DNA from 2 places in the Dietzia sp. MNB45 genome. Region 2 is predicted to be linked to the other one. Evidence: riboswitches for the same ligand, from Rfam matches in the RefSeq annotation. Region 2 holds a riboswitch; the other holds the start of a gene.
What was found. A riboswitch is a leader RNA that binds a small molecule or an ion and turns the genes downstream of it on or off. The one in region 2 is predicted to bind cyclic di-AMP.
Positions count from the first base shown of each region.

Region 1: another riboswitch for cyclic di-AMP. It lies ahead of AB5G72_RS04240 (transglycosylase family protein); the one in region 2 lies ahead of AB5G72_RS06935 (C40 family peptidase).

Region 1 is NZ_CP163397.1:874,823-880,638, forward strand. Features, by position in the region: gene AB5G72_RS04230 (helicase-associated domain-containing protein) at 1-1,661, opposite strand, end outside; gene AB5G72_RS04235 (hypothetical protein) at 1,764-1,964, shown strand; gene AB5G72_RS04240 (transglycosylase family protein) at 2,069-2,704, opposite strand; cyclic di-AMP (ydaO/yuaA leader) riboswitch at 2,713-2,870, opposite strand; gene AB5G72_RS04245 (hypothetical protein) at 3,052-3,339, opposite strand; gene AB5G72_RS04250 (cold-shock protein) at 3,455-3,856, shown strand; gene AB5G72_RS04255 (DUF2771 family protein) at 3,865-4,374, opposite strand; gene AB5G72_RS04260 (MFS transporter) at 4,371-5,762, opposite strand; gene AB5G72_RS04265 (glutaminyl-peptide cyclotransferase) at 5,755-5,816, opposite strand, start outside.
Region 2 is NZ_CP163397.1:1,422,975-1,428,790, forward strand. Features, by position in the region: gene trpD (anthranilate phosphoribosyltransferase) at 1-670, shown strand, start outside; gene AB5G72_RS06925 (DEDD exonuclease domain-containing protein) at 657-2,288, opposite strand; gene AB5G72_RS06930 (hypothetical protein) at 2,533-2,661, shown strand; cyclic di-AMP (ydaO/yuaA leader) riboswitch at 2,741-2,889, shown strand; gene AB5G72_RS06935 (C40 family peptidase) at 2,902-3,513, shown strand; gene AB5G72_RS06940 (NlpC/P60 family protein) at 3,961-4,884, shown strand; gene AB5G72_RS06945 (glycosyltransferase family 4 protein) at 5,021-5,816, shown strand, end outside.

The DNA of each region.
Region 1 (5,816 bases), 550 kb from region 2:
GCGCCGGCCGACTCGACGTCGGCCAGGAGCGCGAACTCCGCGGCGAGCTCGGGCACGAGCGGGCCGGGGGCGAGGATCGTCAGGTCGGCCTGGACGATGACCTCCGAGACCGGGTCTGGCAGGGCGGCGACGAGGACCGGTTCGAGGTCCTCGACGCCGGGGGCGGGGGTGCCGTCATGGGTGGTGGCGGTGTGGGTGGCGGCTCCGGCGACGGGTGCGTGGGTGTCGCCGGCGAGGGCCCTGGCCGCGCTGGTGGCGGTGGTCCCGACGACGAGTCCCATCAGACGCGCCTCCGCCACGGTCTCGGCCACGGGCCGGGAACCCGCACGCGAGAACCACACCGGCGAGGACCAGCGCACCACCTCCGTCAGCAGAGTGGCGTCGGGCTCCGCTGCGGGGTCCAGGGCGACCAGAGCCTTCAGCACCCGGATCCGTTCGGTGGGTCCGGGCGGGCCGATGGGCTCACCCAATGCGGGCACGGTGCCGCCGCCCTCGATCTCGGACCCGACCCGCCACGGCGTCCGCGGCATGGACCACCACGCGAGGACGAGCTCGGCCCAGCGGCGTGCGGGTTCGCGGGCCGACCACACGTCGGCGGCCTCGGTGGGCGCCCACACCGAGTCGAAGGCCACGTCGCCGACGTCGGCGTCGCCGACCGCGATGAGTCCCGCGGCCGCGAGGACCTCGAGCAGCAGGGGGAGCTCGCGCTCGACGAGGCCGGAGGCGCGGGCCACCCGCCGCAGTTCGCGCACCCCGACACCGCCGGCCTTGAGGGTGGCGGCCGGGGCGGTCGACAGGGCGGAGAGGACCGAGTCGCAGCGGTGCAGCAGCTCGAGGGCCGCGACGCCGCCGGAGGCGTCGACCCGGCCCGCCCCGCCCGCGGCCGCCCCGGCCCTCGGAGCGGCCCACGCAGGGGCGTGGAGCAGCGACGATCCCTCGTCGCGGGCGCCGTGGCGGGCCCGGTCCAGCGCGTGGGCACGCGGGACGACCACCTCGCCGTCGTCCCCAGCGGTCACCTCCGCGAGCCCCGAGCCCGCCAGCTCTGTCGCGGCGGCACGCACCGGCTCCGACGCCCCGGCGCCGAGAGCCCCGACGGGGGTGCGCCCGCGGGCGATCGCCTCGAGCACCCCGACCGCCGGAGCGGACAGGCCGCCCCAGGCGACGTCGAGGTCGGCGCCCGCGGGCTCGCCGGGGTGCGGCGCCACCACCGGGGCCGACCGGACGGCCACCGCCGTGACGGGCACCATCCGGACATGGTCCCCTCCGCCCCAGAGCAGGGTGAGGTCGCGGAGACGGGCGAGGGCGGCGTGGAAGACGGGCTCGTCGTCGTCGACACCCAACCGGCCCGACACCGCACCCAGCGGCACCGCCCCGGAATCGGCTCCCACCGCTGCGGCGGTGGCCAGGACCACGAGCTCCGGCCACGTCAGGGTCCCCAGCGCGCGGGCGGTGGACGCCGGCAACCGCAGCCTCGACGCGAGCACGTCGACCGAGGCCGGGGGAGGGGTGGCCACATCTGGACGCAACTCGCACACGCGGACGAGCGCGTCATCGGACAGTCCGGCCAGCCACGCGGGGAAGTCCGGCTCGTCGCCGGCGGCACCGGGGGAACCAGCACTGCGGGGGGCGACACGGCGGGAGGAGGCTCGGGAACTCGGCATGATCCGTCCCAGCCTAGTGAGATCGCGGCGGCGGTGAGGACCGTCCGGGTCCGATACGACCCGGATGCTGACGGGACGCCCGCGAGGTGAGACACTGGACACGTGGCTGCCAAGAAGAATCTGACCCATGACAACCCGGGATGGCCCGACGCCTCGTTCGGCGAGCACCCGGTGACCGAACTCGCCGCGCTGGTCGCGGGAGGCCTGTCCCCCTTCGGGCAGGAGACCTTCCCGCTGCCGCAGCATCGGCTGGGCTACCTCCACCCGGAGACGGTGGTCAACAGGACCGTCCGCACCCGCTGAGCGCGACGCACTCACACACGAGGAAGGGCCGCCACTCCCTGCAGGGGGTGGCGGCCCTTCCTCGTGGTCCGTGGTCCGTGGACCGGGGCTGCGCGGGTGACGCGTCAGTTGGCCAGGTAGGTGGCGAAGAAGCCGTCCACCAGGTCCTGGTTGCCGGCGTAGGCGGCGTCGACGGCGTCCCGGTTGGCCTCGTAGGTGTCGGCGATCGGCAGCACGATGCCGCGGCCCTCGGCGAAGGAGGACAGGGTCGCCACGTGATCGGCAGCGGTGACCGCCTCCGGGGCGGCGGGCGCGGCCGGGGCGTGGGCACGCGGGGCCGGCGCGGGCGCCGGGTTGGACAGGTCGCGCGGGGTCGGTGCGGAGTTCAGGCCCAGCTTGGCCGAGCAGGCGGGCCAGGCGCCCCAGCCCTGACCGGCGAGGGTCTTCTCGGCGATCGCGATCTGCTGCTCGCGCGTGGCCTGGTTGGCCGTCGGGGCGTACTGCGTACCGCCGTAGGCGGCCCAGGTGCTCGGAGAGAACTGCAGGCCGCCCTGGTAGCCGTTCCCGGTGTTGATGCCCCAGTTGCCGCCGGACTCGCACTGGGCCAGGCGGTCCCAGTCGGAGTCGGGGGCGGCGTTGGCGGCCGGCGCGAGGGCCAGGCCGGCGGCGGAGAACGCGGTGCCCGCGAGGACGACCTTCACAGCGTTCCTGGGCGCTGAGGAGGCGGCGGCGGCACGGTGGCGTCCGGTGTAAGAGGTCATGTCGTCAGTCCTTTTCACTCTGTGCCTACGGGGTGAGCTGTCGGGTTCGGACGAGTGCGTCCGGCCGCCGGTGGCGGCTTCACCCCAAGGCGACCATCGGTCGCCGGGCCCGTGGTGGGCCCTGTCGGGTCCCCCGTCCCCGCCCGGGTAATGGTCACTGTGGCATCGGCCGCTGGGCGGGGTTCGGTAGGTGCGTCCGATGCCGACTCGCTGACGAGTCTGCTACGAAACTGTAGCGGTCCGATGCCGGATCGTCACCATTCTGAAATAAACCGAGGCAGTCTGGGTCTGACGTGCGTGCCGTTATCGGCTCGTTACCAGCGGTGTTCGCAGGAGGGTGTGGTTGATCACACCGAGGGCGGTCGCGAGCCGAGGATGGCGTAGAGCAGCCCCAGCAGGAACCCGACCGGCGTGAACAGCATCGCGCCGACATACAGGAGGGTCGGCGCGTCGCGGCCGAGCACGAACGGGGTCAGCGCCGCCGCGACGGTGAACAGCACCCCGATCGTGAAGATGACGAGCGCCGTCACGAACAGGCCCCGGCGTCGTGGCCGCACGGGCTCGGCTGCCCGGGTGGACGCCGCGGCGTCAGGTGTCCAGGGGTCGTCGGCGGGGCGTCGATCGTCGGCGGTCACACGGGGAGGTTACCGCTCGCCTCGCGGTGGGCACCAACGCGCACGAGGGTAGTCTCGGGGCATCAGTCATGGTTGTCGGTCGCGTATGCCGCGTCCGGTCGGAAGGTGGTTCGCGGTGCCCAGCGGCAAGGTCAAGTGGTACGACGCGGAGAAGGGCTTCGGCTTCCTGTCCCAGGAGGGCGGCGAGGATGTCTACGTGCGCTCCGAGGCGCTCCCCGCAGGGGTCGAGACGCTGCGTCCGCGCCAGCGCGTGGAGTTCGACATGGTCTCCGGGCGCCGCGGCCCCCAGGCGTTGCGCGTGGTGGTCCACGACGAGCCGACGGTCGCGGAGGAGCGGGCCCCGAGGAGCGGGCCCCGACGTTCGGCGGACGAGCTGCACGGGATGGTCGAGGACATGATCAAGGTGCTCGAGTCGACCGTCCAGCCCGAGTTGCGCCGTGGTCACCGTCCGGAGGCCAAGGTCTCGGGCCGGGTGGCGTCGGTGCTCCGCGCGGTCGCGCGCGAGCTGGACGCCTGACCCACGGATCAGTCGTCGTAGGTGAAGCGCACCGACCACTCGCCGTTGAGGATCGACTCCGACCCGTCGGCGGCATAGACGATCGCGACCGCACGGATGGCGAGGCCCTCGATCCGGCCCTCCTCCGGGGTGGTCACGGGCACCAGCAACCGGCCCGGCCCGCCGGCCTCGACGGTGTAGTCGCGAGAGCCGTCGGCGCGGATCTCGTAGACGTCCATCGTCGACGCACGCAGCTCTCCGGGCAGCCGGACGGTGAGGACGTCCTCATCCTGCACCCGGAACTCGCCGACCGGATTGGTGAAGGTGTTCCCGTCCAGGTCGGTCGCGGTGAACGGCAGCACGGTCACCTGGCCGCGATCGCTCGCGACGGTCACCTCGGGTAGTGCACCGTACCGGGCCTCCGAACCCTGCCAGGCGCCGACGATCGCGGCGATCATGATGATCATCCACGCCGCGATCGCCCAGGTGATGGGACGGATACGGGAGCCGGTCGACGGGGTCTCGTTGCGGGAACTCACTCCCTCATTCTGCCGAGGGGCCGGGTGTCGGCCACACCCGGGTCACGCGGCGGGCCCGGGAAGCGCGGCCTGTTGCCGCCGAGGCCGGGGACGAGGGTCGACCCGCGGCCGGTCAGGTGCGACTGCGCGAACATCAGGGCGCCGACCACGGCGATCACCGAGAACCCCACGGTGAAGTCGGTCGGCAGAAGGACGCCCAGTGCTCCGCCGAGGACCCACGCCACCTGCAGGGCGGTCTCGGAGCGACCGAAGGCCGAGGAGCGTGCGGCGTCCGGGATGTCCGTCTGGACCGACGCGTCGAGGGCGACCTTGCCCAGGGCACTGCACACCGCCGCGACGAGCGCGAGGACGGCCGCGGCCCAGATGGTCCCGAGGAACGCGGCGACGACGGCGGTCGCCAGGGCCGCCCCCGCGGCCGTGCCGGCGATCCGTTCGGGCCGGCCCAGCGAAAGCCGCGCACCGACGGCGTTGCCGGCGAAGGTACCCAGCCCGCCGGCGGCGCCCGCCATCGCCAGGAGGCCGGCCTGCTCGATTGCGGTGGCGTCCTCCTGGGCCTTGGCCATGAACGCCAGGAACAGGGTGAGGAAGCCGGTCATGAAACGCAGGAGCGACACCGCCCACAGGTTCGCCAGGACGTTCCTGCCCAGCGGCCGCGTGAGGACCGCCCGGAGGTCACCGGTCAGACTCGGGCCCCGCTCCATCCGCAGGGTGGCGGACTCCTCGTCCCGGGACGCCTCGGCGTGCGCGGGGATGGTCACGGCGACGTAGGCCGCGACGAGGGCGACCGCTGCGAGCAACCACAGGGCGGCGTCGGAGTCCCACAGCCACGCCACGGCGCCGGCTGTCGCCCCTGCGATGAGGCTGCCGCAGACGTGCCCCAGCACGGTCAGGCGGGAGTTGGTGCGGACCAGGTCCAGGGTCGGGGGCAGCACGTGGGGGGTGATGGACGCCTTGACGACGCCGAACGTCTTGGACAACACGAGCATGCCGAGCGCGAGGGGGTACAGGAGCCAGGAGTCGAAGTTCAACGCGAGGATCACCGCGAGCACCGCACGCAGGGTGAACGTCAGTGAGACGGTGAGGCGTCGGCCCCGGTGGAGGCGGTCCAGGGCGGGGCCGATGACCGGCGCGATCAGCGCGAACGGCGCGACCGTGACCAGGAGGTACAGCGCCACGCTGGCGCGGGACTCCGCGGTCGCGGCGGAGAAGAACAGGGTGTTGGCCAGGGCCACGGCGAGAATCGCGTCGCAGGCGAAGTTGGCGACCGTGACGTAGCTGAGCGGAGCGAGTCCCGAACGGTCCGCGCCGTCGGCGTGGAAGACCCGGCGCACGCCCCGTCCGGCGGAGGAGGCGGCGCGGCGCGCGGGACCGGCGGTACGCTCACCCAACGAGGCGCACCTCGTACATGGTCGGCCACAGCTTGCCGGTGAGCAGGACGTTCC
Region 2 (5,816 bases):
TGCCGATGTGCTCGAGGCACTCGGGGTGGCGATCGACCTCGGCCCGGAGGACGTCGGGCGGTGCCTCGACGAGGTGGGCGTGGCTTTCTGCTTCGCGCCCGTGTTCCATCCCGCGTTGCGTTTCGCCGCGACGCCCCGGCGTGAGATCGGGATCCCGACCGTCTTCAACATCCTCGGTCCGCTGACGAATCCCGCGGCCCCCGCCGCGAATCTCATCGGCTGCGCCTTTGAGGGACTGATGACGGTGATGGCAGAGGTGTTCGCGCTGCGCGGCAGGTCGGCGCTCGTGGTGCGTGGGTCGGACGGCCTCGACGAGATCACCATGACCGGTCCCACCCGGGTGCTGCGGGTCTCGGACGGTCATGTGGACGAGGATCAGGTCGAGCCCGCCGACTTCGGGATGAGCACCTGCTCGATCGAGGAGTTGCGGGGCGGGGACGGCATCCACAACGCCGGGGTCGCCCGCGATCTCCTCGCTGGAGCACGGGGCCCGGTCCGCGATGCGGTGCTGCTCAACTCCGCGGCCGCGCTGGTGGCATTCGACGGTCTCGAGCGTGGTGCCGACCTGGTGTCTGCCATGCGGGCCGCGGTGGACCGAGCCGCGGCGGCGATCGACGACGGCGAGGCGGCGCGGCTGCTCGAGAAGTGGGCCGGGTTCAGCGTGAGCTGACGAGTCCAGTCCCGCGGTGCTCGGCGGCGGCGCTCTCTGCCAGGGTCGCCCAGCCGGTCAGCGTGTGCGCCCCGTCCAGGGGGAGCGTCCAGCAGCCCTCGACCGAGACGATGCGTGTCCGGGTCGAGTCGATCCACCGGTGGACGTTCCGGATCTGGGCGGCGGTGGCACCGGCGAAGGGCCCGGGTCCGGGCTGCACGGTGGTCGCGGCGGCCCGGAGTCCGTCGATGACGGGCATCGGTGCCGCTCCCGGCGGGACGACCCCGGATCCGGCGAGTCGACCGTGGCGCACCACCGCGACCGCCCACGTCCGGCGCGGCGACGGCTGTGCGAGAACGATCTCGGGCAGCGAGGCCGTTGCGGTGAGTTCCTGCCGTTGGGAGAGGACGCGCACGAGGGCCGCGGTCCTGTCGCGGAGCCGGGCCGCGCGTTCGAACGCGCCCTCGGCCGCGAGTAGCTCCACCCTGTCCACCAGATCCCGCAGGGGACCGGAGTCCCGTCCCTCCGCCAGCGCCGCCCAGCGATCGGATCCCGGGGCGGTGCCGAGCACGCCGAGGAGATCCTCCCAGGCGGCCCGGGCGTCCTCGGCGCGCCGGAAGGGCCCGATGGCGGCGGGGTCGTCCGGGGTTCTCACGACCTTCGGGCGGGTGGCGCGGCCGGTGGGGGGCGTGAGCCACCAGCCGCGGCGAGGGCGCCGCGACCGGGTGTTGAACGGTGGTTGAAGCGAGTCGATGAGCTGTTCCTCGACGGTCCACGCCTCAAGGAGGTGGGCGCACGCGACCGAGTCGATGGAGTCGGCCAGCCCGACCATGGTGCGCATCCGTCCGCGCGTGTCACCTCCGGAGTAATAGGACCGGGCCCGTCTGCGGACCGCACCGGACGAGCCGACGTACAGAGCGCCACCGGCGTCGTCCCGGAACACGTAGACACCGGGCCCCTCGGTCAATGACCCGGTCATGGCGGCCCGTCGCCTCACCTCCGGGGAGAGGCGACCGTCGTAGGCCCGTAACTCCGACAGGGTCGAGACCCCGCAGTCGCCGACCCGCGAGATCAGTGCGTGGAGCACGTCGACCGTGGCGCGGGCGTCCTGCAGGGCCCGGTGATTGGGCTCCACGGTGGCCCCCAGGTGCGCGGCGAGGACTCCCAACCGGTGGCCTCGTGTCTCCCCGCGGTGCAGCACCCGCCTCGCGAGAGCCAGGGTGCAGAGCGACGGGGGATCGGGCCACGGGTGCCCGGTCGACGCGGCGGCGGCCCGCAGGAACCCCAGGTCGAACCGCGCGTTGTGGGCGACGAGGACGGCCCCGCGGGAGAATTCGAGAAACGTCGACATCACCTCGCCGAGACTCGGGGCACCGACGAGGTCGTCCGGAGCTATCCCGGTCAGTCTGCTGATGTGGCCGGGCAGGGCACCGTCGATCGAGACGAACGTCGACAGCTCCGCCTGCACCTCGCCGCCCCGAACGCGTACCGCGCCGATCTCGGTGATCTCGTCGCTTCCGGTCCGGGTGCCCGTCGTCTCCAGGTCGACCACGACGAACGTGACGTCGGACAGCAGAGGCTCGAGATCGTCGAAAGCTGCCTGCACCCCGGTCGAGACGGGGGAGGGGGATCGGGGCATGCCGGAGACGGTAGCCCCGCCCTCCGACACGGCCGGCCCCGCCGTGGTTGTCGGACCCTGTCCCTAGGGTGCCCCGCAGTACGACCACCCCGGGCCCGTATCGCGGCTCGATAACGAACGGGCAACACGCCCAGGACGAAGTGTGAGGTAGATCATGTTCACGATGGATTGCGTTCGGTGTCCCGCGGGACCCGCCGCGTGTGACGGGTGCATCATCGCTGTTCTCGACGCCGGAAAACCGCAGGTGGACGAGCTTTCTCCGAAGTCGTGCGGGTATGTTCTGGACCCGGAGGTTCGCGAGGCGATCGACGTCCTGCGCGAGGTCGGAATGGTCTCCACGGTCGAGATTCTGGGGGCTGACGTCGCCGCGTGAGCGATGAACTGGACTTCGACGAGACGGTTTCGTAACCTTTTCGAGACCTCGGAAGTCATCGCCCGCCTGCCGGTGGGGAGCCGGGGTCACACCTAAGCGCCGAAGGGCGCACCGGGGAACCAAGATCCACTGGGGTGAATCGCACGAGGGCCTACAGGTCCGAAGCGTAGGACAGACTTCCGTGTCCGAACCCGTCAGCTAACCCGGTCGGTGCCGCAGGAAGAAAGAGGAACAGTCTTCGTGGGAGCCCACAGCATCAAGACCAGCTCGACCGGCCGCCGTGTCGCCGCCGCCGGCCTGCTCGCAGCCGGAGCCGCTGTCGCCGGTTCCGGAACCGCCGCCGCCGCACCCGTCACCGTCGACGTCCCCGTCGAGCTGCGGCTGCCCGGCGTGCCGAACCAGGTCTCGTTCGACCTACCGGAGGGCATCGAGCTCCCGGCCGGCTTGGCCCAGGCCCAGGCACAGGCGGCGCCCGTCGAGTTCGCCGCCCCCGCGCCGGTGGTCTCGACCGGCCAGCGCATCCTCGACGCCGCCACCACCCGGGTCGGCTCGCCCTACGTCTGGGGCGCTACCGGCCCCAACTCGTTCGACTGCTCCGGTCTGACCTCGTGGGCTTACAAGGAGGCGGGGATCTCCATCCCGCGCACCAGCCAGGCCCAGATCGGCGGCGGCACCCAGGTCTCCAAGGCCGACCTGCAGCCCGGCGACATCGTCGCCTTCTACAGTGGCGCCAGCCACGTCGGGATCTACGCCGGCAACGGCCAGGTCGTCCACGCCCCGTCCTCGGGCACCTCGGTGAGCTACGCGCCGGTGGACTCCATGCCGTTCTACGGTGCGACCCGCTACTACTGAGTCGGGTCGCTCCCCGAACCTCCGCAGACCCCGTCGGCGTCCGGTCTCGAACCGGTCACCGGCGGGGTCTGTCGTCTGTAACATCCCCTCTCGGGTACCCGATTCCACCGTAGGCGTCGGCTGGGCGCCCGCGCCCTGCGTGACCCGGATCCGAGAGTTCGACGACACCAGATGACCCGCAGCCTCAGCGTGCTCGCGATCGCAGCGACCGTGACCACCTCGTTGACCCTCGGTCCCGCGCCGGCCGGAGCGCAGACCACCACCCCGGACCGGTCGTCGCCAACCGCGACCACGGCGCCTGTCCCGGGTCCGGTTACCCCGCCTGATCAGGTTTCGACTTCTCCCGCTCCGTCGTCGACCGCTCCGTCGTCGACCGCTCCGTCTTCCCCCGCTCCGTCGCAGACTGCACCGTCCACCACGCCATCCGCCACGGCGGTGCGCGGCGAGATGAGCGAGGACCTGGCGGAGCTGGCCCGGTTGTCCGAGGAGGCGGGAGCATTGGGGGAGCAGCTCTACCTCGCGCGCGGGGAACTGGACCGCGCCAACGGGGAGCGCGTCCGCCTCGAACGGGCCGCCGGGGTCGCAGCCGGACGGTCCGCCCTCGCGGACGGCACCGCGCGCCGGGACCAGTCCACCGTCGATCACCTCGCGACCATGCGGTACCGGGGCGGGGACACCGGCGCCACACGGGCGGCAGTGCTCGCCGAGAGCCCCCGGGACCTGGTCCACAGGCTCGACACGCTGCGCCGACTGTCCGGGGCCACCACGAGTGCACTGGACGCCTCCAGAGCGGCGTCCCGGGATGCGGTGCAGCTCAGGGAAGAGGCCGCGCGTTCCGCGGCCGAGGCCCGGGACGCGGCCCGCGTCGCGCAGGAGCGAACCGACGCGCTCGCCCGCCGAACCGAGGAGATGCGGGTACGGATGGACGAGGTCCGTCGCCGGGTCGACGCACTGTCGGACGCACAACGGGATCTCTGGATCGGTGGACCGGTGGTGCCGGAGGGGTACGTCGCCCCGCCGGCGGACGACGTCAATTCCGCGGCGCTCCGAGTCGCACTCTCCCGGCTGGGCGCGCCCTACTCGTGGGGCGCGACGGGCCCGTCCGAGTTCGACTGCTCCGGTCTCATGGTGTGGTCGTACGCGCAGGAGGGCAAGGCGCTGCCCCGGGCGAGCCAGGCGCAGGCGGTCGCGGGCGCCCCGGTGGCGATGAACGACATCCGGCCCGGTGACCTTGTCATCTACTTCCCCGGCGCCACCCACGTCGGGATGTACGCCGGCGACGGTCTGGTCCTGCACGCCCCGACCTACGGTGTGCCGGTCCGCCTCGAGCAGGTCGACGCGATGCCGATCCACGGGATCCGCCGCTACTGACCCCGGCCGACCCGGCCAAGCACGGCCGCCCCGCGCAGACACCGGCCGTCCCCGATCGCGCTCCGCCCCTTCCCGACGAGGACGACGCACCGGGCGGGGCCGAGGCGGGCCGGGTTGTGTGGCAGGCTCGGAGCCGATGACCAAGACGCTGTTGATCACCAACGACTACCCGCCGCGCCCGGGCGGGATCCAGTCGTACCTGGAGACGTATCTGAGCCACCTGGACCCGACGGACGTCGCGGTGCTCGCCTCGACGTTCCGGGGTGGCGAATCGGCGGAGTACGACGCCGCCAAGCCCTATCTGGTGGAGAGGGTGCCCACCGAGGTGGTGCTCCCCACGCCCGACCTCGCGGCACGCGCACGAAGGCTCGCCTCGGACTTCGGCGCGACGACGATCTGGTTCGGGGCCGCCGCCCCCCTCGCCGCCATGGCGCCGGTGCTACGGCAGGGCCCCGTGGACCGCATCATCGCGAGCACACACGGACACGAGGTCGGCTGGTCGATGCTGCCGGGCTCGCGCCAGATCCTGCGACTGATCGGCGAGTCCACCGACGCGGTCACCTACGTGAGCGACTACACACGGAGGCGGTTCGCGGCGGCGTTCGGCCCCCGCGCCCGCCTGGTGCACCAGCCGGGTGGCGTCGATACGGAGAGGTTCCGGCCGGATCCCGCACGGCGAAGGGCGATCCGCGACCGTTACGGACTCGCGGACCGCGACGTGATCGTGTGTCTGTCCCGCCTCGTGCCGCGGAAGGGCCAGGACATGCTCATCCGGGCGATGCCGGAGATCGCCCGGCGGGTGCCCGGGGCGGTCCTCGTCGTCGTCGGCGGTGGGCCCTATCGGCGCACGCTGGAAGGACTGGCGCGCCGCCTCGGGGTGGCCGACCGGGTCGTCTTCACCGGCCGCGTCCCCGCGGACGAGATCGTCGACC